DNA from 2 places in the Streptomyces sp. NPDC002779 genome. Region 2 is predicted to be linked to the other one. Evidence: predicted binding sites of a transcription regulator. Region 2 holds the regulator's gene; the other holds the start of a gene.
What was found. Region 2 encodes HrcA, which represses chaperone genes, less so after heat shock. Its sites were predicted from a motif close to TTNGCACTCNGNNNNNCNGAGTGCNAA; they were not measured.
Positions count from the first base shown of each region.

Region 1: the regulator HrcA is predicted to act here: its motif matches at 4,289-4,315, upstream of groES (co-chaperone GroES).

Region 1 is NZ_JBIAQC010000001.1:941,401-956,831, forward strand. Features, by position in the region: gene ACFYW5_RS04200 (MOSC domain-containing protein) at 1-393, shown strand, start outside; gene ACFYW5_RS04205 (SDR family NAD(P)-dependent oxidoreductase) at 482-1,255, shown strand; gene ACFYW5_RS04210 (ester cyclase) at 1,326-2,033, shown strand; gene groL (chaperonin GroEL) at 2,087-3,715, opposite strand; gene groES (co-chaperone GroES) at 3,834-4,142, opposite strand; gene ACFYW5_RS04225 (polysaccharide deacetylase family protein) at 4,339-5,034, opposite strand; gene ACFYW5_RS04230 (polysaccharide deacetylase family protein) at 5,031-5,954, opposite strand; gene ACFYW5_RS04235 (methyltransferase domain-containing protein) at 6,045-7,205, shown strand; gene ACFYW5_RS04240 (RNA polymerase sigma factor) at 7,193-8,446, opposite strand; gene ACFYW5_RS04245 (YciI family protein) at 8,490-8,846, opposite strand; gene ACFYW5_RS04250 (LCP family protein) at 8,944-9,987, opposite strand; gene ACFYW5_RS04255 (endo-1,4-beta-xylanase) at 10,061-11,413, opposite strand; gene ACFYW5_RS04260 (LacI family DNA-binding transcriptional regulator) at 11,501-12,565, opposite strand; gene ACFYW5_RS04265 (glycoside hydrolase family 3 N-terminal domain-containing protein) at 12,687-14,981, shown strand; gene ACFYW5_RS04270 (hypothetical protein) at 15,000-15,431, shown strand, end outside.
Region 2 is NZ_JBIAQC010000002.1:531,716-547,146, reverse strand. Features, by position in the region: gene ACFYW5_RS08055 (S41 family peptidase) at 1-2,953, opposite strand, end outside; gene ACFYW5_RS08050 (hypothetical protein) at 3,008-3,556, opposite strand; gene ACFYW5_RS08045 (hypothetical protein) at 3,668-5,275, shown strand; gene ACFYW5_RS08040 (16S rRNA (uracil(1498)-N(3))-methyltransferase) at 5,304-6,044, opposite strand; gene ACFYW5_RS08035 (nitronate monooxygenase) at 6,041-7,126, opposite strand; gene dnaJ (molecular chaperone DnaJ) at 7,205-8,341, opposite strand; gene hrcA (heat-inducible transcriptional repressor HrcA) at 8,342-9,358, opposite strand; gene ACFYW5_RS08020 (MBL fold metallo-hydrolase) at 9,521-10,246, shown strand; gene ACFYW5_RS08015 (DUF3097 domain-containing protein) at 10,281-11,096, shown strand; gene hemW (radical SAM family heme chaperone HemW) at 11,132-12,364, opposite strand; gene ACFYW5_RS08005 (SpoIIE family protein phosphatase) at 12,393-14,270, opposite strand; gene ACFYW5_RS08000 (HAMP domain-containing protein) at 14,373-15,431, shown strand, end outside.

The sequences.
Region 1 (15,431 bases), on a different contig from region 2:
GGCGAGAACTTCACGACCAGCGGCCTGGACGTGTCCGGCGCCCTGATCGGGGAGCGCTGGCGGGTCGGCCCGGAGCTGGTGCTGGAGGTGACGTGCGGGCGCATCCCCTGCCGTACCTTCCAGGGCCACCTGGGTGAGCAGCGGTGGGTGAAGCGGTTCACGGCGAAGGGGGCGCCGGGGGCGTATCTGCGGGTGATCGAGCCGGGTGAGGTGCGGGCGGGCGACGCGATCGAGATCCTGCACCGGCCGGACCACGAGGTGACGGTGGCGCTGCAGTTCCGGGCGGTCACCACACAGCGGGAGCTGCTGCCGCGGCTGCTGCCGGCGGGCGAGGCGCTGCACCCGGAGTCGCTGGCGGCGGCGCGCAAGTACGTGTCGCGGTACGGCGTCTGACGTGACGTCCGGCGGCGAGGTGGGCAGGTCCTGGAAAGGAGCCGGGCAGGGAGCGGATTCGCCCGGTCCGGGTCACTAATCTTGCGTCATGACAACGGCTCTCATCACGGGATCGACCGCGGGCATCGGCGCCGCCTTCGCACGGCGGCTGGCCGCCGACGGACACAACCTCGTCCTCGTCGCACGGGACACCAAGCGGCTGCGCGAGCAGGCGACTGAGCTGCACGACCGGCACGGCATCGAGGCGGAGGTCCTGACCGCGGACCTGGCGACGGACGAGGGCATCGAGGCGGTGGCCGCCCGGCTCGCCGACCGCAGGAACCCCGTCGACCTGCTGATCAACAACGCCGGTTTCGGCAACAAGGGCCGCTATCTCGACGTCTCCATGGCCGACGAGCTGAAGATGCTCAAGGTGCACTGCGAGGCGGTGCTGCGGCTGACGTCCGCGGCGGCCGAGGCGATGCGCGAGCGGGGCCGGGGCGGGGTGGTGAACGTCGCCTCGGTCGCCGCCTTCGTGCCGCGCGGGACCTACGGTGCCTCCAAGGCGTGGGTCGTGCAGTTCACCCAGGGCGCGGCGCGCGACCTGGCCGGCAGCGGCGTGCGGCTGATGGCGCTGTGCCCGGGCTTCGTGCGCACCGAGTTCCATGAGCGGGCCGGGATGGGCACGGACAACATCCCCCGCTGGATGTGGCTGGACGCCGACAAGCTGGTCGCGTCCGCCCTGGACGATCTGGCGCGGGGCAAGACGGTGTCGATCCCCGACCCCCGGTACAAGGTGCTGATGGGCGTCACGAAGGTGGTGCCGCGCGGGATGCTCGGCGGGCTCAGCTCCCGGACGGGGCGCAAGTACGGGCCGCAGTAGGGGCGCGAGTCCGGCCGAGCGGGGACAATGGAGGTGTTCGACCGGACCCTCGGGGGACGGAGGCGACGCCATGACGTTCGTACAGCTCATCGACTGCAGAACAAGCCGGTTCGACGAGATGAACCGGCTGATGGACACGTGGGTCGAGCAGACCAAGGGGAAGCGGACCGCGACGCACAGCGTGATCGGCAAGGACCGGTCCGACGCGTCGCACTTCATCGAGATCGTGGAGTTCCCGTCGTACGAGGAGGCGATGCGGAATTCGAGTCTCCCGGAGACCGGCCGGATCTTCGAGGACATGGTCGCCCTCTGCGACGAGACGCCGACGTTCACCGATCTGGACGTCGTGCGGGACGACCAGCTGGCCGAGGCGACCGTGCGGCGGTTCTTCGAGGAGATAGCCGGGAAGGGCGATGCCCCGACGCTGAATGACGTGCTCGTCGAGGACTATCACGACCACGATCCCGCCAACCCGCAGGACACGATCGGCATCGACGCGATGCGGCGCGAGGTGCGGATGTGGCGCGACGGCTTCGACTTCACGTTCACGATCGAGGACCAGCTGGCCCAGGGCGACCTGGTGTGCACCCGCTGGGCCATCGACGGCCGGCACACGGGCGACTTCATGGGCATCCGGGCCACCGGACGGCAGGTGTCCATGACCGGGTGCACCATCCACCGGTGCACCCCGGAGGGGAAGATCGCCGAGGGCTGGTGGCAGTACGACCGGCTGGGGCTGATGGAGCAGCTGGGCGCGCTGGAGGGGCTGGAGCGGTAGGCAACGCGAAGGCCCGGCACCCCTGGGGTGCCGGGCCTCAGTGCTGACGTACGTCAGTGGGAGTGGCCGTGGCTGTGGCCGTGACCGGCGGCCGGCTCCTCCTCTTCCTTCTTCTCGACGACCAGGGTCTCGGTCGTGAGGAGGAGGGAGGCGATGGAGGCGGCGTTCTCCAGGGCGGAGCGGGTGACCTTCACCGGGTCGATGACGCCGGCCTTGACCAGGTCGCCGTACTCGCCGGTGGCGGCGTTGAAGCCCTGGCCCTTGTCGAGCTCGGCGACCTTGGCGGTGATGACGTAACCCTCCAGGCCGGCGTTCTCGGCGATCCAGCGCAGCGGCTCGACGACCGCGCGGCGGACCACGGCGACACCGGTGGCCTCGTCGCCGGTCTTGCCGAGGCCGCCCTCGAGCACCTTGGCGGCGTGCACCAGAGCGGAGCCACCACCGGAGACGATGCCCTCCTCGACCGCGGCGCGGGTCGCGGAGATGGCGTCCTCCAGACGGTGCTTCTTCTCCTTCAGCTCCACCTCGGTGGCGGCGCCGACCTTGATCACGCACACGCCGCCGGCCAGCTTCGCGAGGCGCTCCTGGAGCTTCTCGCGGTCCCAGTCGGAGTCGGTGTTCTCGATCTCGGCCTTGATCTGGTTGACGCGGCCCGCGACGTCCTCGGTGTTGCCGGCGCCGTCGACGACGGTCGTGTCGTCCTTGGTGACCGTGACACGGCGGGCGGAGCCCAGCACGTCCAGGTCGGCCTGGTCGAGCTTGAGGCCGACCTCCTCGGAGATGACCGTGGCGCCGGTGAGGACCGCGAGGTCCTGCAGCATCGCCTTGCGGCGGTCACCGAAGCCGGGGGCCTTGACCGCGACCGCGTTGAAGGTGCCGCGGATCTTGTTCACGACCAGGGTCGACAGGGCCTCGCCCTCGACATCCTCGGCGATGATCAGCAGCGGCTTGGAGGCACCCGACTGGATGACCTTCTCCAGCAGCGGCAGCAGGTCCTGGATGGAGGAGATCTTGCCCTGGTTGATGAGGATGTAGGGGTCCTCCAGGACGGCCTCCATGCGCTCCTGGTCCGTCACGAAGTACGGCGACAGGTAGCCCTTGTCGAAGGCCATGCCCTCGGTGAAGTCCAGCTCCAGACCGAAGGTGTTGGACTCCTCGACGGTGATGACACCGTCCTTGCCGACCTTGTCCATCGCCTCGGCGATGAGCTCGCCGACCTGGCTGTCCTGGGCGGACAGACCGGCGACGGCGGCGATGTCGGACTTCTCGTCGATCGGGCGCGCGGTGGCGAGGAGCTCCTCGGACACGGCGGCGACGGCCGCGTCGATGCCCTTCTTCAGCAGCGCCGGGGAGGCACCCGCGGCGACGTTCTTCAGGCCCTCGCGGACGAGCGCCTGGGCCAGCACGGTGGCGGTGGTCGTACCGTCACCCGCGATGTCGTTGGTCTTGGTCGCCACCTCCTTCACCAGCTGGGCGCCGAGGTTCTCGTACGGGTCGTCGAGCTCGACCTCGCGGGCGATGGTGACGCCGTCGTTGGTGATGGTGGGGGCGCCGAACTTCTTGTCGATGACGACGTTGCGGCCCTTGGGGCCGATCGTCACCTTGACCGTGTCGGCCAGCTTGTTGACGCCGCGCTCGAGGGCGCGACGGGCGTCCTCGTCGAACTTCAGGATCTTCGCCATGACAGCGGGAGCCCTCTCGGATCGGTGGGTTCTCAAAAAGAAACTGCGCCCCGGGCGCCCGGCTTCTTATGTGGTCGCGGGGGCCAGGGGCGCAGCTCGAAAAACTTTGAGGTTGTGGTTACTTCTCGATGATCGCGAGCACGTCGCGAGCCGAGAGGACGAGGTACTCCTCGCCGTTGTACTTCACCTCGGTGCCGCCGTACTTGCTGTACAGCACGATGTCGCCGGTCTTGACGTCGAGCGGCAGACGGTCGCCGTTCTCGAAGCGGCCCGGGCCCACGGCAAGGACGACGCCCTCCTGGGGCTTCTCCTTGGCGGTGTCCGGGATGACCAGGCCAGAGGCGGTGGTCTGCTCGGCGTCGAGCGGCTGGACCACAATGCGGTCCTCGAGCGGCTTGATGGCAACCTTGGAGCTGGTGGTCGTCACGATCCGACCTCCCCCTTCGGAGATCTCACGGGGTTAACTGTCTGAGGTGGCGACCAGGTGGATCCGTCGTCGCGGGTGCCGGACCTGCCCGTCGCGTAGTTGGCACTCTCCAGTGGGGAGTGCCAGACCTGAGCCTATGACCGTGATTAGCACTCGGTCAAGCGGACTGCTAATGCCGACGGCTCGGCGCGGCGCGTCACAGGTAGTTCTCGAGCCTGCCGACCCTCAGTCCCCGCTCCCGGATCTCCCCCAGCAGCCGCCGTGTCCGCTCCACCAGCGGCACCCCCGTCGGGTCGTCCGAGGGCAGCGAGACGATGTCGCCGGGGCGCAGGCGGTGGGGGCCCCCGGTGTAGGTCAGCCGGCCGTCGCCGCCCATCGCCGCCCGCCACAGCACCACCGCCGAGATCCCGCAGCCGGCCGCCGCCCGGAGCGTGGTCGTGTCGTACGTGCCGTGCGGGGGGCGGAAGAGGCGGGGGCGGATGCCGAAGCGGGCGCGCAGCTTGTCCTGCTGGCCGCAGATCTCGGCGCGCTGTCCGGCGTACGGCAGGCCGCGCAGGGCCCGGTGGTCGAGGGTGTGGTTCTGGATCGACGCGCCCACCGACTGCAGCCGCGCGAAGTGGCCGTAGCCCGGGCCGACCACGCTGTCCGTGAGGAACATGGCGACCGGGAGCCGCCGCGCACGGACCAGGTCGACGAAGCGGGGGTCCTGCTCGGCGCCGTCGTCGTAGGTGAGGAAGACGACCCGGTCGTCGGTGGCGACGTGCCGCACGACCAGCGGCGCAAAGGCCCCGGGCGGCCCCGGGGCCGGCCGGTCCGAGGGGCCCGCGGCCTGGGCGCAGCCCGTCAGGAGGACGGCCGCCACCGCCCCGGCCAGCGGGCCCCGGGGCCTCACAGGTAGTCCTCGAGACGGGCCACCGCGTACCCCTCGGCGGTGATCCTGTCGAGGAACCGGCGGATCATGTCGGGCATGGTGCCCTTCCAGTGCTCCTTGCCCCGGAAGTGGCTGAGCACGATGTCGCCGGGGTGGATGTCCCGGTCCCACTCGCGGTACTCCCAGCGGTCGACGAAGACCTCCTCGTTCCACAGGGGCACGTGCGTGATGCCGCACGCCTTGGCGGCGCGCAGGGTGGCGGCGTTGTAGTTGCCGAAGGGCGGCCGGAAGAGGTCGGGCCGGGTGCCGTAGCGCTTCTCGATCACGTCCTGCATGCCGCAGATCTCGCGCTTCTGGCGGGCGTAGGACAGGCCGGGCATGAAGGGGTGATGGAGGGTGTGGTTGTGCAGGCCGACCCCTCGGTCGCGCATCCGCTTGAAGTAGGCGTAGTCCTCCTTGACCAGGTAGTCGCTGAGGAAGGCGGTGTACGGGATCCGCAGCTCGGTCATCATCCGCAGGAACGCCGGGTCCTTCTCGGCGCCGTCGTCGATGGTGAGGAAGACGATCTTCTGCTCGGTGGGGACGGTGGTGAAGACCGGCGGGAGGTCGCGTTCGGTGTGCCCGTCGACCTCGAAGCCCTTGCGGGTGGTGATCCTCGGCTTCTTCGCGGGCGGGGCGGGGGCTGTCAGCGGGACCTTGGCCAGGCCCCAGCGCTTCGCGGCGGCGGCCCGGGCCGCGGCGGTGGCGCGCAGCTTGGTGGCGTAGGAGTCCAGGGCGCGGGCGGGCGGTGCCAGGAGGGGCTGCTGGCCGGGGGCCGGGCGGGACGCGGCGCCCTGGGTGCAGCCGGAGGCGATGGCGGCGACGGCGAGCACGGCGATTCCGCCGCGGATCCGGGCCCCTCGAACGGACCGTTTCTTATCATTTTGTCCTACTACTCGCATGGGGTCGGATCCTCCCAGGCACCCCCTCCGACACCCGGCCGACACCGCCGCCGCGGGCGCACCGTCCACCGACTGGCCCACAATGACCCGGTGAACGACCTCGCTCCCCTCCTCACCCCCGAGGGCCGCGCCCTCCTCGACGCGGTGCGTGGCACCGCCCCCGCCGACGAACTCGCGGTCGCCACCCGGCTGCGCCGGGACCACCCCGCCGGCCTGGTGTCGGCGGCGCTCGGCCAGGCGCGGCTGCGGCAGCGGGCGGAGGCCAAGTTCGGCGCCGAGGACGCGGGGCGGATGTTCTTCACGCCGAACGGCGTCGAGCAGTCGACGCGGGCGAGTGTGGCCGCGTACCGGGCCGGGCGCCTGCGGGACCTCGGCGTCACCTCCGTCGCGGACCTGTGCTGCGGGATCGGCGGGGACGCGGTCGCGCTGGCCCGGGCCGGGATCCGGGTGCTGGCGGTGGACCGGGACCCCCTGACGGCGGCCGTCGCCCGCGCCAACGCCGACGCGCTCGGGCTCGCCGGCCTCATGGAGGTGCGCGAGGCGGACGTCACGGAGGTCGACACGGCCGGTTACGACGCCGTGTTCGTCGATCCGGCGCGGCGCGGCGGCCGGGGCCGCATCTTCGATCCCGAGGCGTACTCGCCTCCCCTGTCCTGGGCCGTCCAGGCGGCCCTCAGGGCCCCGCACGCCGCCCTGAAGGTCGCGCCCGGCATCCCGCACGAGGCCGTGCCGGAGGGCGCCGAGGCCGAGTGGATCTCGGACGGCGGGGACGTCAAGGAGGCGGTGCTGTGGTTCGGCACCGAGCCGGGCGCCGTCCGCGCGACCCTGCTCCCCGGCCCGCGTACCCTCCTCGGCCGGGGCCTGCCCGACCCCGCCGTCCGGCCCGTCGGGCGGTACCTGTACGAGCCCGACGGCGCCGTCATCCGGTCCCATCTGGTCGCCGAGGTCGCCGAGGCGGTGGGCGGCGGGCTCATCGACGCGACCATCGCCTACATCACCGGCGACGACCTGCGCCCGACGCCCTTCGCGACGCCCTACGAGATCACCGATCGACTCCCCTTCAACGTCAAGAAGCTGAAGGCCCTGCTACGGCAGCGCGAGGTCGGCGTCCTCACCGTCAAGAAGCGGGGGTCCGCCGTCGAGCCGGAGGAGTTGCGCCGGAAGGTCAAGCCGCAGGGACCGAACGCGGCGACGGTGTTCCTGACCCGGGTGCGGGGCGCGCCCACCATGCTGGTCGGTCACCCGCTCTGAGCCGCCCTGCGCAGCAGCAGCTCCCGCTCCCGCTCGTTGCGCGTCAGGGAGGCCGCGCGGGCGAACTCCGCGCTCGCCTCCGCCGTACGGCCGAGGCGGTGGAGCAGGTCGCCGCGGACGCTCGGCAGCAAGTGGTAGTCGCGCAGGGCGGGTCCGGCGCCGAGGGCGTCGACGATCTCCAGGGCCTCGGCCGGGCCCTCGGCCATCGACACCGCCACGGCCCGGTTGAGTTCGACGACCGGGGAGGGGGCCCGGGCGGCGAGCAGGGCGTAGAGGGTGGCGATGCTCTTCCAGTCGGTCTCCTCGTAGCGGTAGGCGTGGGCGTGGCAGGCGGCGATGGCGGCCTGGAGGGTGTACGGGCCCGGGGTGCCGGCGGTGTCCGTGCGGGCCAGGGCCTCGATGCCGCGGGCGATCAGCATGCGGTTCCAGCGGCGGCGGTTCTGGTCCTTGAGGAGGACCGGCTCGCCGTCCGGTCCGGTGCGGGCGGCGAGCCGGGACGCCTGGAACTCCAGCAGGGCGGTGAGGCCGTGGACTTCGGGCTCCTTCGGCATCAGGGCGGAGAGCACGCGGGCCAGGCGCAGGGCGTCCTCGCACAGCGACGGGCGCAGCAGGTCGTCGCCCGCGGTGGCGGCGTACCCCTCGTTGAAGATCAGGTAGATGACGTCCAGGACGGAGCCGAGGCGGGCCTCGCGGTCGGCGCCGTAGGGGACTTCGAAGGCGACGTTCCTGGTGGCGAGGGTGCGTTTGGCGCGGACGATGCGCTGGGCGACCGTCGGTTCGGGGACCAGGAAGGCGCGGGCGATCTCGGCGGTGGTCAGGCCGCCGAGCAGACGCAGGGTGAGGGCGATGCGAGCTTCGGTGGACAGCACCGGGTGGCAGGTGGTGAAGACCAGCCGGAGCAGGTCGTCGTCGATGTCGTCCGGCCCCGCGGGCTCGACGGGCAGGACCGTGCTGTCCAGCGTGCGGCCGATCTCGGCCAGTTTGCGGGCGTAGTTCTCGCCGCGCCGGACCAGGTCGACCGCGCGGCGCCGGGCGGTGGTCATGAGCCAGGCGCCCGGGTTGTCGGGCACCCCGTCCCGGGGCCACTGCTCCAGCGCGGCGACCAGGGCGTCCTGCGCGAGCTCCTCGGCGATTCCGATGTCGCGGACGACGCGGGCGACGGCGGCGACGATCCTCGGGGACTCGATCCGGAAGACGGTCTCGACGGCGCCGCGGGGGTCCGCGGTGGGCTGTGAAGTCACAGCCCACCATGCAACACCCCCGCGCGGCCGGGACCAAGGGGGATCAGCCCTCGGCGATCTCGCGGACCTCGCAGGTGACCGTCCAGTGCGGCTCGTGGACCTTCAGGAAGCGGGTCGTCCACTCGATCGCCTCGGCCCGGTCCTTGCACTGCATCAGGGCGTACCCGCCGATGACCTCCCTGGCCTCGGTGAAGGGTCCGTCCGTGACGGACGTCCGGCCGCCCTCGTAGTGGACCCGCACGCCCTGGGCCGTCGGCGTCAGTCCGGCCGTGTCGAGCAGCACCCCGGCCTTCGTCATCTCCTCGATCAGCTCCCCCATGCGCTGCATCAGGTCGGCGCTGGGGCCCTCGGCGGGGGCGGTCTTCTCGTCGATCTGCACGAGCGACAGGTAGCGGGGCATGGTGGCTCCTCGGATCGGACGGCCGGTCCTTCCCGGCCTCTCACCCCTGCGTCGAACGGCGACCGCCCGGATCGACACCTCCCCGAAAAAAAATTTCTCAGCGCAGCGATTCCCACAGCTCGCCCGCCTCCGGCTCCCGCGCCACCACCCGGTTGGAGTCCTGGGGCGCCGGTACGACGGGCAGGGTCACCGTCCGCACCGCGTCCGCCGAGAGCGCCTCCAGGCTCCGGCCGAGGCGGGTCAGCTCGGTCAGCGAGTCCAGTCCGGTGTCGGTGGTGAGGCTGCCGGTCACCGCGTCGGCGACCCGGTAGACCTTCGCGGGGTCGGTGAGCAGCTCGGTCGCGGAGATCCGCGCCAGCAGCGCCTTCACCAGCTGCTGCTGCAGGGCTATCCGCCCCAGATCGCTGCCGTCGCCTATGCCGTGCCGGGTGCGGGCCAGGGCCAGGGCCTGCTCGCCGTCGAGATGGTGGGTGCCCGCCTCCAGGGTGAGGTGGCTGTCCTCGTCGTCGATGTCCTCCTCGGTGGTGACCGTGACCCCGCCGAGCGCGTCCACCAGCTTCGCGAACCCCGCGAAGTCGATCTCGATGTAGTGGTCCATGCGGACGTCCGTCATCGACTCGACCGTCTTGACCGCGCACACCGGCCCGCCCACCGCGTAGGCGCTGTTGAACATCGCCGCGGAGACGGCCGGGGTGGAGCCGCCGTCCTCCAGCGGGCAGGCGGGGCGGGGGACGAGGGTGTCCCGGGGGATGCTCACCACCGTCGCCCCGGAGCGTCCCGCGTCGAGGTGGACCACCATCGCCGTGTCGGAGCGGGCGCCGGTGCTGTCGCCGCCGCCGAGCGCCTGGTTCTCCGCGCCGCTGCGCGAGTCGGAGCCGAGGACCAGGATGTTCAGCGACTCGGTCGGCAGCTCCTCCGCGGCGGCCGTGGCCGACGGGGTGGCCTTCGCCGGCCGGTTGTCGCCGAGCGCGCTGTTGATGTCGACGCTGTGGATGTTGCCGTTGAGCTGCCAGTACGCCCACCCCGCAGCGGCGGCGGCCAGCACCACGACGCCCGCGAGGGTGAGGCCGGCGGCCTTGAGCGCTCTCGACCGCCGGCCCACTGTGCTGCCCTCGTCCCCGCTCGCCTCGTCTCCGGTCACGGACAGGAACGTAAGTCCGAATTATGACAACGAGCGTGCCGGGGACCATTTTCTTCGGAAATTCTCAGACTTCTCAGCCCAGGGTCACCACCGGCACCGGATTGCTCCCGCTCCAGGACGCGTTGAACCCGAAGGTCACCGAACCCCCGTTCGGCACGGTCCCGTTGTAGGAGGCGTTGGAGCAACTGACCGCGGCGCCCGACTGGGTGCAGGTCGCGTTCCAGGACTGGCTGATCCGCTGCCCGGCGCCATAGGCCCAGGTCGCCTTCCAGGACGACAGCGAGGCCCCGTCGCAGGCGATGCGCACCTGGCCGGTGAACCCGGAGTTCCACTGGCTGACGACGCTGTACGTGGCCTTGCAGGCGCCCGTCGGCGGTGTCGTCGTACCGCCGAGGGCCTCAGCGATGGCGTGGTACGCCGGTTTCGGCGCGAAGTTCTCGTCGTACGGGGTCGCCGCGCCCTGCCCGGGGAAGGTGTCCGGGATCCAGGAGTCGGAGTCGGTGAAGCCCCAGACGGTGACGCCGACACAGCGGGCCACGGCCACACAGGCGCTGACCACCTGCTTGTACTCGGTGGCTTGCTGGGCGAGCTCGGCGCTGTCCGCGGGCAGGTTGATCCGGATGTCCAGCTCGGTGATGGCCACGTCGACGCCGAGGTCGGCGAAGCGCTGGATGTTCTGCTGGAGCGTGGACGGCACCTGGCCGAGGATGAGGTGGGCCTGGAGTCCGACGCCGTCGATCGGGACGCCGCGCTCCTTCAGCGACTTGACCAGGTTGTACAGGGCCGTGGACTTCGCGTTGACGCCCTCGACGTTGTAGTCGTTGATGTACAGCTTGGCGCTCGGGTCGGCGGCGCGGGCCGCGGTCAGCGCCTGGGCGATGTAGTCGGCACCGAGGCCGTTGTACCAGAGCGTCTGCCGGTAGGTGCCGTCCTCGTTGAACGGCTCGTTCACCACGTCCCAGGTGGCGAGCCGCCCCTTGTACCGGCCCACCTCGGTGGCGATGTGGTCGGTCATGAGCTGCCGCAACTGGGCCGCCGTCCAGGTGCCGTTGGTCAGCCAGCCCGGGTTCTGGCTGTGCCAGACCAGGGTGTGGCCGCGCACCTCCTGGCCGTTGGCCTCGGCGAACGCGACGATCCGGTCGGCCTCGGCCCAGTTGAAGCTGCCGCGCGCGGGCTCGACCGACTCCCACTTCATGGCGTTGCCGGGGGTGAGCGCGTTGAACTCACGGGCCGCGATCTCGCCGTAGGTGCCGGTGAGTTTGGAACCGGTGACGGCGGTGCCGATGACCTTGCCCTTGGCGGCGGCGAGGTCGCGCAGCGGTGCATCGGCGGCCTGCGCGACGGGTGCCGCGAGCAGCAGGCCGCCGAGCATCGCGACGCCCGTGAGGAGTGAAGCCAGGGTGGAGCCCGTTCTCAGCGATCTCATTGCGGGTGCCTCCGAAAGTTTCGGCCGTACAACCGACTGGCTTCGGGCAGTGTGGAGGCGGTACGGGACCCCGTCAATACGTTCCCGCTAATCGGCGGGCGGCGCTCCCGTACTGCTGCGCACCACCAGGCTCGTGGCCAGCTCCACCCGGGTCGCCGCCGGATCACCGTCCTGCTTGGCCAGGTCCAGCACCAGCCGGGCGGCCGCCTCCGCCATCTCGGTCAGCGGCTGCCGTACGGTCGTCAGCGGCGGCCCGACCCAGCGCGCCACCGGCAGATCGTCGAAGCCCACCACGCTCAGGTCCTCCGGGATGCGCAGCCCCAGTTCGCGCGCGGCCTCGTACAGGCCGAGCGCCTGGAGGTCGTTGCCGGCGAAGACCGCGGTCGGCCGGTCCGGTCCGCGCAGCAGCTTCAGGCCCTCGCGGTAGCCGGTCTCGTGGTGGAAGTCGCCGGGCCGGATCAGCGCCGGGTCGACCGGCAGCCCGGCCGTCTCCAGTGCGGCCCGGTAGCCGTCGAGCCGGGCGCGGCTGCACATCATCCGCGAGGGGCCGGTGATGGCGCCGATCCGGGTGTGCCCGAGCTCGACCAGATGCCGGGTGGCGGCGAGCCCGCCCTGCCAGTTGGTGGCGCCGATGGAGGGCACGTCGGCGCCGGGGTCGCCGGCCGGGTCCATCACCACGAACGGGATGGAACGGCTCATGAGCAGCGCGCGCTGGGAGTCGTCGAGGCCGGACAGCACCAGGATCACCCCGTGCGGACGCCGGGCGGCGACCTGGTCGGCCCAGGTCCGCCCGGGCGTGAGCCGTCCCGCGCTCTCGCTGAGCACCACGCTCAGCCCGGCGTCCCGGGCGACGTTCTCCACCCCGCGGATGACCTCCATCGCCCAGGCGCTCTCCAGCTCGTGGAAGACCAGGTCGATCAGCGGCGATCGGCTCGCCTCGGCGCGCCGGCGCCGGTAGCCGTGGGCGCGCAGCAGTTCCTCGACCCGGCTGCGGGTGGCGGGAGCGACATCGGCTCTGCCGTTGAGGACCTTCGAAACAGTCGGCGCCGAGACGCCGGCCTCCCGGGCGATCTCGGCGAGCGTCGCGCTCTGCGCGGACCGACCTGTCGCGCGGGCTGTCGTCCGCGTTTCCGCGGGCTCGGAGGGTGTCATGGCGGCGATCGTATCCCTGCGCCCCCTCTTGACGAACCCTTCCCGCCGCCCCTAGGTTCCCGGAACATTCGAGGTGAACAACGAAACATTCGCGAGAGGCATCCGCCCCGACAGGAGTTCCATGACGACCGCCCCCTGGCGCGACCCCGCCCTGCCCGCCTCCGCCCGCGTCGACGACCTGCTCTCCCGGATGACTCTGCAGGAGAAGACCGCCCAGCTCTACGGCGTGTGGGTGGGCGCCGCCACGGACGGCGACGGGGTCGCCCCGCTGCAACGCGAGATGACCGCCGAGTACGACTGGGACGAGCTGATCACCCACGGCCTCGGCCAGCTCACCCGCTCCTTCGGCACCGCCCCCGTGGACCCGGCGCTCGGCGCGCAGGCGCTGGCCCGCGCCCAGCGCCGGATCGCGGCCGCCGGACGCTTCGGCATCCCCGCCGTCGCCCACGAGGAGTGCCTGGCCGGGTTCACCACCTGGCGGGCCACCGCCTACCCGGTGCCGCTGGCCTGGGGAGCGAGCTTCGACGCCCCGCTGGTCGAGGAGATGGCCCGGCGGATCGGCGAGGACCTGCGCTCGGTCGGCGTCCACCAGGGCCTCGCACCCGTCCTGGACGTCGTCCGCGACCCGCGCTGGGGACGGGTCGAGGAGACGATCGGCGAGGACCCGTATCTGACCGGCACCATCGGCACCGCCTATGTGCGGGGCCTGGAGTCCGCCGGGGTGATCGCCACCCTCAAGCACTTCGCCGGGTACGCCTCCTCGGCGGGCGCCCGCAACCTCGCGCCGGTGCGGGCGGGGGTGCGCGAGTTCGCCGACGTGACGCTGCCGCCGTTCGAGATGGCGCTGCGCGAGGGCGGGGCGCGCAGTGTGATGGCGGCGTACACCGAGACCGACGGCGTCCCCGCCTCGGCGGACCCCGGTCTGCTCACCGAACTCCTGCGCGAGCAGTGGGGGTTCACCGGCACGGTCGTGGCCGACTACTTCGGCATCGGCTTCCTGCGGTCGCTGCACCGCGTGGCGGGCACCGACGCCGAGGCGGCGCACGCGGCCCTCGCCGCCGGGATCGACGTGGAACTGCCGAGCCTGAAGTGCTACGGCAAGCCGCTCCTGGACGCCGTCCGCGCGGGCGAGATCCCCGAGGAGCTGGTGGACCGGGCGGCTCGCCGCGTCCTGCTCCAGAAGTGCGAACTGGGCCTGCTGGACGAGGACTGGGACCCGGAACCCGCCGAGCGCATCGACCTCGACTCCCCCGCCAACCGCGCCCTGGCCCGGCGGCTGGCCGAGGAGTCGGTGGTGCTGCTGGACAACCCGGACGGGCTGCTGCCGCTGGCCCCGGACACCCGGATCGCGGTCGTGGGGCCCCGCGCCGCGGACGCCCTGGCGATGCTGGGCTGCTACTCCTTCCCCTCCCATGTCCTCACCCACCACCCCGACGTCCCGATGGGCATCGGCATCCCGACCGTCCTGGAGGCGCTGCGCACCGAACTCCCCGACGCGAAGGTGACGTTCGCCGAGGGCTGCGGGGTCTCCGACCCCGATCTCGCGGGCTTCGAGGAAGCGGTCGCGCGGGCGTCCGAGGCGGATGTCTGCCTCGCCGTGCTGGGCGACCGGGCGGGCCTGTTCGGCCGCGGCACCTCGGGCGAGGGCTGCGACGTGAGCGACCTGCGACTGCCGGGCGTGCAGGGCGAGTTGCTGGACGCGCTGGTGGCGACGGGCGTCCCGGTCGTGCTGGTCCTGCTCACCGGCCGCCCCTACGCGCTCGGCCGCTGGCACGGCCGCCTGGGCGCGGTCGTCCAGGCCTTCTTCCCCGGCGAGGAGGGCGGCCCGGCGGTCGCCGGAGTGCTCTCGGGCCGGGTGAACCCCTCCGGACGCCTCCCGGTGAGCGTCCCGCGGGCACCGGGCGGGCAGCCGTGGACGTATCTCCAGCCGCCGCTGGGCCTCGCGGGCGAGGTCAGCAACCTGGACCCGACCCCGCTGTACGCGTTCGGCCACGGACGCTCGTACACCCGCTTCGCCTGGGAGTCCGACGCGGCGGACACGGAGATCGGCACGGACGGCTCGTACGAGATGAGCGTGACCGTCCGCAACACCGGCGACCGCGCGGGCGCGGAGGTCGTGCAGCTGTACCTGCACGATCCGGTGGCCTCGGTGACCCGTCCGGACGTCCGGCTGATCGGCTACCAGCGGCTGGAGCTGGCACCCGGCGAGGCCCGGCAGGTGACCTTCCGCTTCCACGCGGACCTGTCGGCCTTCACGGACCGCTCGCACGCGAAGGTGGTCGAACCCGGCGTGCTGGAACTACGGTTGGGCACGTCCAGCGCGGAGACACTGCACTCGGCACGCCTGACCCTGACCGGCCCGCCGCGGACGCTCGGCCCCGACCGGCGGCTGGTCTGCGAGACGGTGGTGTCCTGACCCCTGGGGAGGGGCCGGATGGACCGCTACGTCCACCACGAACTGCGGTCCGTCGGCACGGCGTCGGCCGCCGTCGCGGTCTGTGTGCCGGTGACGGCCGGGGTCCACGGGGCGCCGCTCGACGCGGGCGGGCTGGGGCTGTTCGCGGCCGGTCTCCTCGGGTTCGCGGTGCTGTTCACGCTCGCGCAGGCGTCCCGGATCAGATGGCTGAGCGAGGTGCTGGACTTCGAGGCGGCGGAGCCCCTGGCAACGCCGCCCGCCGCGGCGTCCTCGCTCCGGCATCCGGTCAACTGGTGGCTGTTCACCGTGATGACGGCCGGGACGCTCGGCGCCGCGCTCGCCTGGGAGCCCGCCGCGGCCCTGTTCCCGCTGTGGCCGGCGGCGGCCTGGCTGGGCCAGGCCTGGCTGGCCGCCGGCTGGGAGCGCCGCCACGGCAAGGTGCTGTGGCGG
Region 2 (15,431 bases):
GGCCGATGCCCAGGGCCTTGATCGCGGCGTTGACGATGTCGCCGTCCGAGCCGGAGAACTCGTCGGCCACCGCCACCACGGGGCCGCGCGGGGCGTCCTCGGGGTAGCTGGCGGGGCGCATGCCCCGGGGGACGCTCCAGCCGACGATCCGGCGGGCCAGCTTCTCCACGACCAGTTGGGAGGTGTGGCCGCCCCGGTTCTCCCGGATGTCGACGATCAGGCCCTCGCGGGCGACCTCCACCCGCAGGTCCCGGTGGATCTGGGCCCAGCCCGGCGCCTGCATGTCGGGGACGTGGAGGTAGCCGAGGCGGCCGCCGGAGCGCTCGTGGACGTAGGCCCGCCGGTCGGCCACCCAGTCGTGGTAGCGCAGGGGCTCCTCGTCGGCCACGGGGACCACCACCGCGTGCCGCAGCTCGCCGCCGCCCGCCGGGGACACGGTCAGTTCGACGGGCCGGCCCGCCGTGCCCACCAGCAGGGGGCCGGGGCCGGTCACCGGATCGACCGGCACTCCGCCCACCGCGACGATCGCGTCCCCCGCCCGGACCGCCACCCCGGGTGCCGCGAGCGGGGCGCGGGCGTGCGGGTCGGAGGTCTCCGACGGCAGGACGCGGTCGATGCGCCAGGTGCCGTCCGCGCGGCGGGAGATGTCCGCGCCGAGCAGACCCTGGCGGGGTCCGGTGCCGGAGCCGCCGCGCGGGATGACGTAGGCGTGGGAGGTGCCGAGTTCGCCCTGGACCTCGTAGAGCAGGTCGACCAGGTCGTCGTGGGTGGCCAGCCGGTCCAGGACCGGGCGGTAGCGGTCGAGCACCGCCGCCCAGTCCACTCCGCTCATGTCGGGGCGCCAGAAGTGGTCCCGCATGATGCGGCCGGTCTCCTCGTACATCTGCCGCCACTCGGCGGCCGGGTCGATCACCTGCCGCACCCGGCCGAGGTCGACGGTGAGGTGGGAGTCGCCGTCCTCGTCGCCCGAGGCCCGCCGGTCGCTGGGGACGACCTTGAGCCGGCCCTCGGTCCACAGCAGCACCCGCTTGCCGTCGCCGCTGACCTCGAAGTGGTCGGCGTCGGCGGCCAGATGCTCCACGCGCTGCTGGACGAGGTCGTAGCGCTCCAGCTCGGACTTGGGGTCCGGGTCGTCCGGAGCGGCCCGGGACGAGCCGAGTTCGCCGGTGACCGGGTGGCGCAGCCAGAGCAGGCCGTCCCTGGCGGCGCGCAGGTCGGTGTAGCGGGCGGCCTCGACCGGGAACGGCACGATCCGGTCGGCGAGCCCTTCGAGGTCGATCCGGGTGGCCGGGGTGCCCTCGCTGTCCGGTGTCTCGTCCTTGTCGGGCGCGTCGAAGGGGCGTCCGTGCCGCTGCGGTCCGAACGGCGACGGCGTCGTCGCGGCCAGCGTGATCAGGTAGGGGCGGGAACCGGCCACGAAGGCCAGGTCGAAGACGTGCTCGTCGTAGACCGGGTCGAAGGAGCGCGCCGAGAGGAACGCCAGGTGCTTGCCGTCCTGGGTGAACGCGGGCGCGTAGTCCTGGAAGCGCAGCGGTGTGGCCTCGGTGACCGAGAGGTCGGTGGTGTTGGCGAGGCGCAGTTGGCTCAGCGGGCTGGGGCCGGGGTGCGACCAGGCCAGCCAGGCGGAGTCCGGGGAGAAGACGAGCCCGGACACATCGCCGTCCTCGCTGCGGTCGACCTCGCGGACCTCGCCGGTCTCCCGTTCGACGAGGAGCACCCGTCCGTCGTGCGAGGCGACGGCGGCCCGGCTGCCGTCGGGGGCCACCGCGAGGCCCAGGACGCGGCCGAGCCGTCCGGCGGCGAGCCTGCGCGGGGTCGCGCCGGGGGCGAGTCCGGTGGCTGGGGCGAATTCCAGCGCGTCGTCGCCCTCGGCGTCGGTCACCCACACCACCCACTCCTCGCCGTCCACGCGGAAGGTGCGGGGCTTGCGGGCGCGTACGCCGGGTTCGGCGGCGAGCACACGGGCCGGTCCGGAGCGGTGGGTGACCCAGTGGATCGCGCCGCGCACCAGGACGGCGCTGCCGCGCCCGGTGTGGTCGGGGGCCGCGGCGCCGAACCAGCGGGCGGCGCTGACCGGATGCGGGCGGCGATCGGTGCGCTGGCCGCCGAGCCGGATGTCGAGGCGGCGCGGCTCGGCGCCGTCCAGGTCGTCCAGCAGCCAGAGTTCACCGGCCGAGGCGTAGACGACGCGGGTACCGTCACCGGCGGCGTGGCGGGCGTAGAAGCCTCCCCCACTCTCGGCTTCGCTCGACCGGGAGGTGCCCCCATGGGGGGTGTGGCGGCGCAGGTCGGTGCCGTCGGCGAGGGAGGAGTAGAGCGCGCCGACGCCTTCGTGGTCGCTGAGGAAGGCGATGCGGTCACCGGCCCAGACGGGGTGCTCGATGTTCCCGTCCAGGTCCTCGTGCAGCCGGACGAACTCGCCCTGCCCCTCCCGGTCGATCCACAACTTGCCCATCCGGCCGCCCCGGTAGCGCTTCCAGTGGGCCGCCTCGAGACTCATGGTCGCGGACAGCAGCACGGTGTGCGGCCCGAGGGCCACATCCCCGACGACGCCGTACGGCAGGGTCGTCGACGGTCCGCCGTCGAGCGGGACGGCGTGCGCCCAGGTGCGGTCGCGGCTCGCCCGGCCCCGGTTGCTGGTCACGAGGACGTCGCCGTCGGGGGTCCAGCCGCGCACCCGGGTGCGGGCGCCCCAGTGCGTCAGGCGGGTGGAGGGGCCGCCGGCCACGGGGGCGGTGTGCACCTCGGGGGCGCCGTCGCGGCTGGAGGTCCAGGCGACGGTGGCGCCGTCGGGCGAGATGCGCGGCAGCGAGACCGGCATGTTGTCGGCGCTGACCCGCCAGGCCCGGCCGCCGTCCAAGGGGGCGAGCCAGACGTCGTCCTCGGCGGTGAAGGCGACCAACTCGCCGTGCGGATGCGGGTAGCGGAGATAGGCGGCGGCAGGCTGAGTCACCCGATCACCCTACGCACCCGCGTGACCTCGGGTAAGGGGTTTGCGATCACTCCCTCACTTGCCCTCGGGCCAGCACTGCGGATCCTCCTTGCAGTACAGCGTCTTGGTGACGGTCACCGTGACGGTGGGTCCGGGCTGCCCCGGTCCGTCACTGCTGGGCGGGGCCACCGGGGAGGGGGTTCCCTCGCAGTCGCCGAGCCCGTCGACCTCGAACCAGACCTTGCCGGCCACCTTCGCGGTGAGGTGACCGCGCACGCACTTGCCGTCGGTCGCCCGGGTGACGAGACCGTCGACGGTGATGTCCTTGCCGTCCTTGGTCTTGCCGGTGCACTCCACCTCGGCGACGGTCTGTTCGGCCGCGTCCGGAGTCGAACCGCCGCCGTCGTCGCCGTAGGAGGCGGTGCAGGTGAGCCACTGGACCTCCGCCTTCCGGCGCTCCAGTTCCCGGGTCACCGTCTGGTCGGTGGTCCACGCGATGGACGCGGTGCTCAAGCCGCCGCCCTCGCACGCGGCCGTCCCGACGACGGCGAGGACGACCAGTCCGGCCGCACCCGCCACGCGCGCCCCGCGCGGGCGTCCCCAAATCCGCCTCAATGCCCCCATGGAGGGCAGCCTGCCACTGTCCGGTCCGTGGCGGTAGAGCGCATACGGACACTCAGCACTCCCGCACGTCACAATCGAGTACCGACCAACTGCCCCGCTACCGGAGGACCGTTGACACCCCCGCGGATCCGCTCGCCCCGACTCCTGCCGGGACCGCGCGTCCCCGGCGAACCGCAGCAGAGCCCGGAGCCCGCGGCCGACCCGGCCGCCGGACCGCCCGCGCCGCCGCACCGGCGCCGGGTGCGGATGCTCGTCGACGTGGTCGACCAGCCGGACGAAGTGGCCTATGTGACCGCCCTGTTCGAGGAGCGGGGCTGGGCCGTGCGTCCCGCGGAGGGCGAGGAGGCGGCGCTCGCCCCGGCGCACCGGACCACCCTCGTCGTCGAGGTCCGGCTGCACGGGGCCCGCCTGGGCGCGCTGCGCACCGCCACCATGGAGGTCGAACGGCTCACCCGGCAGGCCGAGTTGGGCGCCTGGGCGCGGGACGCGGCGCTGGTCGAGCACGAGCGGCCCGCCCGGACGACGTACTGCCTGCACCGGGCGCTGCCGACGCTCGGGCGGGTGTGGATCTGGCTCGGCGGGGCCGACGAGCAGCGGGCGGTGACCGTCCCGGCGGGGCCGCGGTCCCGGGAGGCGGCCGAGGCCGAACTGGCCGCGCGCGCCCTGGGCGGCCGTCCCTTCGACCCGGCGGCGCACGCCCTGCGGGTGCCGGGCCACTCGGACGCGGACCCGCCGCGCGACGAGACCCCGCACGAGCGCCGGGTCCGCCTGGTGTGGCTGTGGGCGGCGATGGCGGGCCTGCTGCTCGCGATGGTCTGCGGGATGTACGTCGTCTGGGCGGAGGGCGCCTGGAAGCTGCTGGCGGCGCTGCTCAGCCCGGCGGGGGCGCTGCCGCTGGGGCGGACCGCCAAGGAGACGCGGACCCGGGGCCGCGGGGTGCAGTGGGCGGCGGGAATCGCGGGCACCACGGCGCTGGCCGCGTTCGGGGCGCTGGTCGGTCGGGGCAGCAGTCCCGGTCAGCTGTGGGCGGGGCTGCTGCTGCTCGCGCTGGGCCTGTTCACGGGCGCCGGAGTGGTACTGGCCGTCCGCCGTACCTTCTTCACCCGGCACGCGGCCTGGCTGGTGCCGCTGTCGGTGCCGGTGCTGTGGTCGATGGTGGGCTGGCTGGGCGGGCAGATGCACGCGGCGTACCTGGACCGGTTCGACATCCGCGCGGACACGGTGCCGGTGTCCACCCTCGGCCGGTACCTGGCGGCGGCCGAGCCCATGGGACTCGCCCTGGGCAGCGCGGTGTTCTTCGTGGCCGTCATCGGCTGGCTGCGCCACTTCCACCTGGGCCGGGACGGCAGCAACCGTCTCTTCGCCGCGGTCCTGGCCACCCTGCTGGGCGTGGTCGTCGCCCTGACCGCGATCGGCATCGGCACCCGCGACGCGGCGAGCGCGGCGGGCCGGGCCGCGGAGAACGTCGCCCACGACGGCAGGCGCCCGCCCGACTACTTCGGCGTCTACGCCCACTTCGTCTGCGTCCGCCCGGTGGACCCGGCCAAGCCCCTGCCCGTGGACAACGGCCCGGCCCCCACCGACCACCCCGTCCTGTCCTTCGGCACCGCGACCGACTGGATCTGGCTCTGGGACCCGTCCCGCCACGAGGGCCCCCGCCAGGAGTCCTTCGCGGTCCGCAGGGAGGACGTACAACTCCTGCCCGCGACGTACTGCTAGGCCGGTCGGCGGCGGGCCCCCTGAGTGGTCAGCCCCAGCGGCCGGTGCGGGTGAGGAGCAGGGCCGCCGCCGCTGTTCCGGCGGTGGAGGTGCGCAGGACGGTCGGGCCGAGCACGTACGGCCGCGCCCCGGCCTCCTCGAACAGCGCCAACTCCTCCGGCGACACGCCCCCTTCGGGCCCGACGACCAGCACGATCTCGCCCTCCGCGGGCAGTTCGGCGGCGGCCAGCGGCTCGGTCCCGCTCTCATGGAGTACGGCGGCGAAGTCGGCCTTCGCCAGAAGTGCCGCGACCTGCTTGCTCGTTGCCGCGTCCGCGACCTCGGGGAAGCGGACCCGCCGGGACTGCTTGCCGGCCTCCCGCGCGGTGGCCCGCCACTTGCCGAGCGCCTTCGGTCCCCGCTCGCCCTTCCACTGCGTGATGCAGCGGGACGCCGACCACGGCACGATCCCGTCGACCCCGACCTCGGTCATCGTCTCGACGGCCAGCTCACCCCGGTCACCCTTGGGCAGGGCCTGCACGACGGTGATGCGGGGCCGCGGCCGGGGTTCCTCGGCGACCGAGTCCACCCGGACGGTCAGCCGGTCCTTGCCCTCGGTCTCCAGCACCGCGCACTCCGCCCAGCGCCCGGCGCCGTCGGTGAGGACGACGTCCTCGCCGGGGCGCAGCCGTTTCACCGAGACCGCGTGGCGGCCCTCGGGCCCGTCCAGGACGTACCGTCCGCCGGGGGCCGCGTCGAGGCGCTCGACCACGAACACCGGAGCCGTCATCGTCCGGCACCGCCTTCCTGGAAGGCCGACAACGCTGTCCTGGCGGCGGCGAGTTCGGCCGCGAGGACCTCGACCAGCTGCCCGGCGGGCAGTTCCCGTGCCATCCGGTGGCCCTGCCCCGCCCACAGCGCCATGCCCTGCGCGTCGCCCGCCTTGGCGGCGGCCTTGCGCAGCGGCGAGGTGAGGTGGTGGATCTCGGGGTAGGCCGCGGGGGCGTAGGGGCCGTGCTCGCGCAGGAAGCGGTTGACGAGCCCGCGCGCGGGGCGGCCGGAGAACGCCCGCGTCAGCTCCGTACGGACGAACAGGGGGTTGGTCAGCGCCTGCTTGTGGACCGCGTGCGCGCCGGACTCGGGAGTCGCGAGGAACGCGGTGCCGAGCTGGGCGGCGCTCGCGCCCGCGGCGAGCACGGCGGCGATCTGGCTGCCGCGCATGATGCCGCCGGCGGCGACCACGGGGAGGGCGACGGTCTCGCGGATCTGGGCGAGGAGCGACAGCAGGCCGATGCCGGCGCCGTCGGTCTCGGGGTTGTCGCGGTGCGTGCCCTGGTGGCCGCCGGCTTCGACGCCCTGCGCGATCACCGCGTCGGCACCGGCCCGCTCGACGGCGAGGGCCTCCTCGGCGGTGGTGGCGGTGACGAGGGTGAAGGTTCCGGCCCGGCGGAGGGAGTCGAGCACGTCACTGCTCGGCACGCCGAAGTGGAAGGAGACCACCGGCACCGGGTTGTCGAGCAGGACGGCGAGCTTGGCCTCGTAGCCGTCGTCCCGCCCGCTGTCGCGGTCCCCCAGCTCGGTCTCGTACCAGCCGGCCTCTCCGGCGAGCTGATGGGCGTACACGTCGACGGCCGCCGCGTCCGCGTACTCCGGCTGCGGCATGAAGAGGTTCACACCGAACGGGCGGCCGGTGAGCCCCCGCAACTGCTTGATCTCCTGGTACATGCCGTCGGCGGTCTTGTACCCGGCGGCGAGGAACCCCAGCCCGCCGGCCTCGGCCACGGCAGCGGCGAGGGCCGGCACGGAGACGCCGCCCGCCATGGGGGCCTGCACGATCGGAAGGGGAAAAAGATCGGTCAGTGCGGAGGACATGACGGCATGTTGTCACGTCCTCCGAACAACTCCGAATCCACCCGTCCGGACGGCACGGACCGGAGGCGGCACCAGACGTCAGCGGCCGTTGAACGCATCCTTCAACCGCGAGAACAGCCCTTGCTGCCCCGGCTGGAACTGGCCCTGGGGCCGTTCCTCGCCGCGCAGTTTGGCCAGTTCGCGGAGCAGGCGTTCCTGTTCCGGGTCGAGCTTGTTCGGGGTCTGGACCTCGACGTGGACGATCAGGTCGCCCCGGCCGCCGCCGCGCAGATGCGTGACGCCCCGGTCGTGCAGCGGGATCGACTGGCCGGACTGGGTGCCCGGGCGGATGTCGACCTCCTCCAGGCCGTCGAGGGTCTCCAGCGGCACCTTGGTGCCGAGGGACGCCGCCGTCATCGGGATCGTCACCGTGCAGTGCAGATCGTCGCCGCGGCGCTGGAACTGCGCATGCGGCAGCTCGTGGATCTCGACGTAGAGGTCACCGGCCGGTCCGCCGCCCGGGCCCACCTCGCCCTCACCAGCGAGCTGGATCCGCGTGCCGTTGTCGACACCGGCCGGGATCTTGACCGTGAGCGTACGGCGGGACCGCACCCGGCCGTCACCGGCGCACTCCGGGCACGGCGTCGGCACCACGGTGCCGAAGCCCTGGCACTGCGGACACGGCCGCGAGGTCATGACCTGGCCCAGGAAGGACCGCGTCACCTGCGACACCTCACCGCGCCCGCGGCACATGTCGCACGTCTGCGCGGAGGTCCCCGGCGCGGCGCCCTCGCCGCTACAGGTGTTGCAGACGACCGCCGTGTCGACCTGGATGTCCTTCGTCGTGCCGAAGGCGGCCTCGTCGAGCTCGATCTCCAGCCGGATCATGGCGTCCTGGCCCCGGCGGGTGCGCGAGCGCGGCCCGCGCTGCGACGCCGTACCGAAGAACGCGTCCATGATGTCCGAGAAGTTCCCGAAGCCGCCCGCGCCGAAGCCGCCGGCGCCCGCGCCGCCCGCCTGGGACAGCGGGTCGCCGCCGAGGTCGTAGACCTGCTTCTTCTGCGGGTCCGAGAGCACCTCGTAGGCGGCGTTGATCTCCTTGAACCGCTCCTGGGTCTTCGGATCGGGGTTGACGTCCGGGTGCAGCTCGCGGGCGAGCCGCCGGAAGGCCTTCTTGATCTCTTCCTGCGACGCGTCGCGGCGCACGCCGAGAACGGCGTAGTAGTCCGTGGCCACTTACGACTCCGCCAGGATCTGTCCGACGTACCGTGCCACTGCGCGTACCGCTCCCATCGTTCCCGGGTAATCCATGCGGGTCGGTCCGACCACGCCGAGCTTGGCGACTGCCTCGCCGCCCGAACCGTAGCCGACCGAGACCACGGACGTGGAGTTGAGTCCCTCGTAGGCGTTCTCGTGACCGATGCGTACGGTCATGCCCGAATCCCCGGCCTCGCCAAGGAGCTTGAGGAGCACGACCTGCTCCTCCAGTGCCTCCAGGACGGGCCGGATGGTGAGGGGGAAGTCATGTCCGAAGCGGGTGAGATTGGCGGTGCCGCCGATCATCAGCCGCTCCTCGTTCTCCTCGACCAGCGTCTCCAGCAGCGCGGAGAGGACGGCCGAGACCGTGCCGCGGTCCTCCATGTCGAAGCCCTCGGGGAGGTCCTCGACGAGGGTCGGCACATCGGTGAAGCGCCGGCCCGCGATCCGGCTGTTCAGCCGGGCCCGCAGATCGGCCAGGGACGCCTCGCCGAACGGCGCGGGGCAGTCGACCATCCGCTGCTCGACCCGCCCGGTGTCCGTGATCAGCACGAGCATCACGCGCGCGGGGGCGAGCGAGAGCAGCTCGACATGGCGCACGGTGGACCGGGTGAGCGACGGATACTGCACGACGGCGACCTGCCGGGTGAGCTGCGCGAGCAGCCGTACCGTCCTGGCCACCACGTCGTCGAGGTCGACGGCGCCCTCCAGGAAGTTCTGGATGGCCCGCCGCTCGGGCGCGGTCATCGGCTTGACGCCGGCCAGCTTGTCGACGAAGAGCCGGTAGCCCTTGTCGGTCGGGATGCGCCCGGCGCTGGTGTGCGGCTGGGCGATGTAGCCCTCGTCCTCCAGCGCCGCCATGTCATTGCGGACGGTCGCCGGGGAGACGCCGAGGTTGTGCCGCTCGGTCAGGGCCTTCGACCCCACCGGCTCCTCGGTGCCCACATAGTCCTGGACGATGGCGCGCAGCACCTGCAGCCTGCGTTCACTCAGCATCCGCGCACACCTCCAGAAGTCGCACCCCCCAGTCCCCCGGGGCCCCTCGCCTGGCACTCGGTCCGCCCGAGTGCCAGCGTTCCCGGCCCAGTGTACGGCGGTGGGGTACTCCCCGGGCAAGGTCGGTCCTGCTGTGACGGGTCGTACAGCTAGCGTCGCGGTATGACGGTGACTTGGGAAGAGCTGGGATGGGAGCGGGTCGCGGCCGGGGTGGGCCGGTGCCGGCTGCCCGGCTGGGACTGCACGGCGGGCCTGGTCGTCGGAGAGGGTAAGGCGCTGGTGGTCGACGCCGGGTCGAGCCTGGCCGAGGGGGCCCGGCTGCGGATGCGGGCGGAGGCGCTCGCCGGTCACCGTGTGACGCATCTCGCGCTGACGCATCCCCACTTCGACCATGTGCTCGGCGCCGCGGCCTTCGCGGGGGCGGAGGTCTACGGCGCGGTGGGCATCGACTCGGTGTACGGGCCGCACGGCCGGGCGGCGCTGCGCGCGGACGCGGTGCGCCACGGGCTGGACGCGCGCGCGGCCGACGAGGCGGTGGACGTCCTCACGCCGCCCCGGCATCACGTCTCCGGCGAGTGGACCCTCGACCTCGGCCCCGGCCGCCGGGTCCTGCTGGCGAACGTGGGCCCCGGCCACACGGCCCACGACCTGGTGGTCCTGGTCCCCGGCTCCCCGGAGGTCGTCTTCTGCGGCGACCTGGTGGAGGAGTCGGGCGACCCCCAGGCGGGCCCGGACGCCGTGCCGTCGCGGTGGCCGGCGGCGCTGGACCGGCTGCTGGCGCTGGGCGGCGAGGACGCGCTGTACGTGCCCGGTCACGGGGCGGTGGTGGACGCGGCGTTCGTACGGGCGCAGCGGGACGCGCTGGCGGCCCGTTTCGGCGTGTCGTAGGACCTGGTCCGGCGCTTCTCCTATCGTCATCCGAATGCGCCAGTACTCTCCGGACCTGACCCCGCCGTGGAAGAAGCCCAAGCCGGTCCCCGAGGTCGAGGCGGAGCCCGGCCTGGTGGTCGAGGAGCCCGGCACCGGCTTCTGCGGAGCGGTGATCCGCTGCGAGGCGGGCACGGTGACCCTGGAGGACCGCTTCGGCAAGCACCGGGTGTTTCCGCTGGAGCCGCGCGGCTTCCTGCTGGAGGGCAGGGTGGTGACGCTGGTACGCCCGTCCTCGGGCTCCGCGGTACGCCCCACCCGCACCGCCTCCGGCTCGGTCGCCGTGCCCGGGGCACGCGCGCGGGTCGCCCGCGCCGGGCGGATCTACGTCGAGGGCCGCCACGACGCGGAACTGGTGGAGAAGGTCTGGGGCGACGACCTGCGCATCGAGGGCGTGGTGGTGGAGTACCTGGGCGGCGTCGACGACCTGCCGGGGATCGTGGCGGAGTTCGCGCCGGGGCCGGACGCGCGGCTGGGGGTGCTGGTGGACCACCTGGTGCCCGGCACCAAGGAGTGGCGCATCGCACAGCAGGTGACCAGCGATCACGCGCTGGTCGTGGGCCACCCCTACATCGACATCTGGGAGGCGGTGAAGCCGTCGTCCCTGGGCATCCCGGGCTGGCCGCGGGTGCCGCACGGGCAGGACTGGAAGACGGGCGTGTGCCGGGCGCTCGGGTGGCCGTCGGAGAACACGGGCGCGGTGTGGCAGGCGATTCTGGCGCGGGTGACCTCGTACAAGGACCTGGAGCCGGAGCTGCTGGGGAGGGTCGAGGAACTGATCGACTTCGTCACGGACAGCGGCGGGGCCTGACGCCCCGAGGGCGCCGGGACCCGCCTTCGGGGCGATCAGTCCACCAGGTCCCGGACCACCGCGTCCGCCAGCAGCCGTCCCCGGAGCGTCAGTACCGCGCGTCCCTCCTCGTAGGGGCCCTCCTGGAGCAGCCCCTCGGCCCGTGCCCGCCGGGCGGCGGCGAGGCCCGCCTCGTGCAGCAGGGACAGCGGGACGCCCTCACGCAGGCGCAGCTCCAGCAGGATCCGCTCGACGCGGCGGTCCTCCGCCGGGAGCAGTTCCCGCCCGGCGCCCGGGGACCGGCCCGCCGCCAGGGCCGCCGCGTAGGCCCCCGGATGCTTCACGTTCCACCAGCGCACCCCGCCCACGTGCGAGTGCGCACCGGGACCGGCTCCCCACCAGTCGGCGCCGCGCCAGTACAGCTCGTTGTGCCGGCACCGGCCCGCCTCCGAGGCCGCCCAGTTCGAGACCTCGTACCAGTTGAAGCCCGCCGACGACAGCACCGATTCCGCCATCAGGTAACGGTCGGCGTGGACGTCGTCGTCGGTCATCGGGACCTCGCCCCGCCGGATCCGGCGGGCGAGCTGCGTGCCCTCCTCGACGATCAGCGCGTACGCCGAGATGTGGTCGGGGCCGGCGCCGATCGCCGCGTCCAGGGAGGCCCGCCAGTCGTCGTCCGTCTCGCCGGGCGTGCCGTAGATCAGGTCCAGGTTCACCTGCTCGAAGCCCGCCGCGTGGGCCTCCGCCACGCATGCCTCCGGCCGCCCCGGCGTGTGGGTGCGGTCCAGCACCTGCAGCACATGCCGCTTCGCGCTCTGCATGCCGAAGGAGATCCGGTTGAATCCGCCCTCCCGCAGCGCCGACAGGTAGGCCGGGTCCACCGACTCCGGGTTCGCCTCCGTCGTGATCTCGGCGTCCGGCGCGAGGCCGAACTCGTCGCGGATCGCGTGCAGCATCCGGACCAGATCGTCCGCCGCCAGCAGGGTCGGCGTACCGCCGCCCACGAAGACCGTCCGGACCTCGCGGGGGTCGTCGCCGAGGACCTTGCGGGCGAGCCGGATCTCGTCGGTCAGGGTGTCCGCGTAGTTGTCGCGGGACGCCAGCACGCCCCCCGTCCCGCGCAGCTCGGTCGCGGTGTAGGTGTTGAAGTCGCAGTACCCGCAGCGGGTCGCGCAGTAGGGGACGTGCAGATAGAACCCGAGCGGGCGGTCGGCGGCGCCGGCGAGCGCGGCGGCGGGCAGCGCGCCGTCGTCGGGGACCGGCTCGCCGTCGGGGAGTGCGGAAGGCATGCGTTCCATTGTCCAGCACCCCGCGCCCTTACTCGGCCTGGAGCACCAGCAGCGCCAGATCGTCCTCCGGCGGCCGTCCCCCGAAGTCGTGCACGAGCCGCCGGATCCGCTCGGCGATCGACTGCGCGCTGAGCCCGGCGCACCCGGCGAGCGCGGCGGCGAGCCCGTCCCCGTCGTCGAACTGGCGCGATCCGCTGCGCCGCTCCGTCACGCCGTCCGTCACGCACAGCAGGCTGTCCCCGGGCCCCAGCGCGAAGGTCTCACTGGTGTACGTGGCGTCCTCGATGACCCCGAGCAGGGTCTGCGGCTGCGCGACGGTGCGGACGCCCCCGTCGGGCCCGAGCAGTAGCGGTAGCGGATGACCGGCGGAGGCAAGGGTGCAGCGCACGCCCCCGTCGAAGGGGACCAGCTCGCCATAGAGCAAGGACAGGAAGCGGGTCTGCGGGCCGTCGCCCGGTGCCGCCGGGCCGACCAGGGCGCGGGCCCGGGCGTCGGCGGCCTCGGTGGCGTCGTCGAGGAGGAGCTGGTTGAGGCGGTCCAGCACGTCCGGCACCCGGTACCCCTCGCGGGCCAGCAGCCGCAGCCAGGGGCGGGCCAGGCCGATCACCACCGCCGCCTCCGGGCCCTTGCCCTGGACGTCGCCCACGGCGAAGCACCAGCGGCCGGCGCCGGCCGGGAAGACGTCGTAGAAGTCGCCGCTCGGGCCGCCCTTGTCGCAGGGCTCGTAGACGAGGGCGCTGCGCACGCCCGGGATCTCGGCGACCGCGCCGGGCAGCAGCCCGCGCTGGAGGACCGCGCTGATGGTGGCCTGGCGGGCGTACTGCCGGGCCGCCCCGATGGCCAGCGCCACCCGCCGTCCGAGGTCCTCCACCAGCCCGGTGACCTCGTCGGGGAACCCCTCGGGTCCGGACTGCCCGATGACGAGCGTGCCCAGCGGCCGGCCGCCCGCGACCAGGCGGTACGCCAGTGCCGTGCCGGCCGGCTCGTGCTCCCCCAGCGCCTGGCCGGGCCACGGGTGCGGCACGGGCCCGGAGCCCGGGTCGTCCGGCGGGTGCGGCGGCTCCTTCTCCAGCGCCCGGCGCAGTTCCTCGATGCGGTTCTCGCTGCCGTGCCAGACCCGGGCGAGGCGGGGCCCGGCGCCCGGGGTGCCGTGCGGGGACCGGCCGCGCCCGGTGAACTCGTCCTCCAGCCACACCGCGCACCAGTCGGCGAGCCGGGGCACCAGCAGTTGCCCGGTGAGGGCGGCGACCAGATCCTCGTCGAGCTGTCCGGCGAGCAGGTCCGAGGCCTCGGCGAGGAAGGTCAGGGCACCCCGGTGGAGCCAGTCCCGGTCCCGCTCGGGCCGTCCCGGACCGGGGCCCCGTACCGGGAAGGGGGGCGGGCCGGGGGGCACCGCGTGCTCGTCGGGCTCCTCCTCGGCGGGCAGCCGGGCCCACACCGTCTTCACGCCGGTGCGGTACGTCACGCCCCAGCACTCGGACAGGCGGGCCACCAGGGACAGTCCGCGCCCGTACTCCGCCGAGCCGTGCGCCGGTTCGGACGCGCCGTCGCGCGGGGCGCGCGCGGGGTGGTGGTCGGAGACCTCGACGACGACCGTGCCGGTCTCCTCCTCCGTCCGGCAGACCAGCTCGATCTCGGTGCCCGCGTGGACGACGGCGTTGGTGACGAGTTCACTGACCACCAGGACGGCGTCGTCGGCGATGCGGCGGGTGTGCGCCTGGGTGCCGGGCAGCCCGAGTTCGGCCCACTCGGCGAGCGCGGCCCGCACGAGGGCGCGGGCGGAGCCGGGCGCGAGGGGGCTTCCCGGGAGGGTGGCGCAGGCCCACGCACCCGGGCGCGCGGTCTCGCGCGCGGGCGCGCCGGAGGCACGGGAAGCGGTCTCCCGTTGCGCCGGAATGGCCCCCATGGACAGCTCCCCGAGCGGTTCGGACGAATTCGCCTCAGTCGACGCCGACAGAGTGACAGACTGACCACGCCCATAAGCACCGAGTTACCGAAGTGGGCCGCCATGAGTGAGAACAGTGGTACACGCACGCTCGAAGACGGTCAGATTCGGGCATCGGATCTGCGCCCTCTGCTCGTCGCGATGACCTCGGCGAGGGACGGCGACTTCCGGCACGTGTCCGATCCCGGCACCGGCGTGGTGGCCGAGCTCGTCGCGGCCTACAACCAGATCATGAACCGCAGTCTGCACTTCAACTCCGAGGTGCAGCGCGTCAGACGAGAGCTCGTCCGGCACGGCCGGCTCGACGAGCGGCTGGCGGCGAGCCCGGGCCAGGGCGCCTGGACGGCCCGGATCAATGACGTCAACCAGCTCCTCGACGCCATCGTGGCCCCGGCGGCCAACGCGACCCGGGTCCTGGACGCGGTGGCGGGCGGCGATCTGACCCAGCGGGTCGATCTGCACGACGGTTCCCGCCAGTTGCGGGGCGATCTGCGGCGGCTGGGCCGGGCCGTGAACAAGATGGTCGACCAGCTCTCCCTGTTCACCGGCGAGGTGACCCGGGTGGCCCGCGAGGTCGGCACCGAGGGACGGCTCGGCGGCCGGGCCAAGGTGCGCGGTCTTTCGGGCAGTTGGCGGGACGTGACCGAGGCGGTCAACACCATGGCCGCCCGGCTGACGGCGCAGGTGCGGGACATCGCCCTGGTGACGACGGCGGTGGCGCGCGGCGACCTGACCCGCACGGTCACCGTCGAGGCGACCGGTGAGCTGCTCGAACTGAAGCTGACCGTCAACACGATGGTCGACCAGCTCTCCGCCTTCGCCGACGAGGTCACCCGCGTCGCCCGCGAGGTCGGCACCGAGGGCCAGTTGGGCGGGCGCGCGCAGGTGCGGGGCGTGTCCGGGGTGTGGAAGGACCTCACCGACAACGTCAACTTCATGGCGTCGAACCTCACTTCGCAGGTCCGCAACATCGCGCAGGTCACCACCGCCGTCGCCAACGGCGACCTCAGCCAGAAGATCACCGTCGACGCGCAGGGCGAGATCCTGGAGCTGAAGTCGACCATCAACACGATGGTCGACCAGCTCTCCGCCTTCGCCGACGAGGTCACCCGCGTCGCCCGC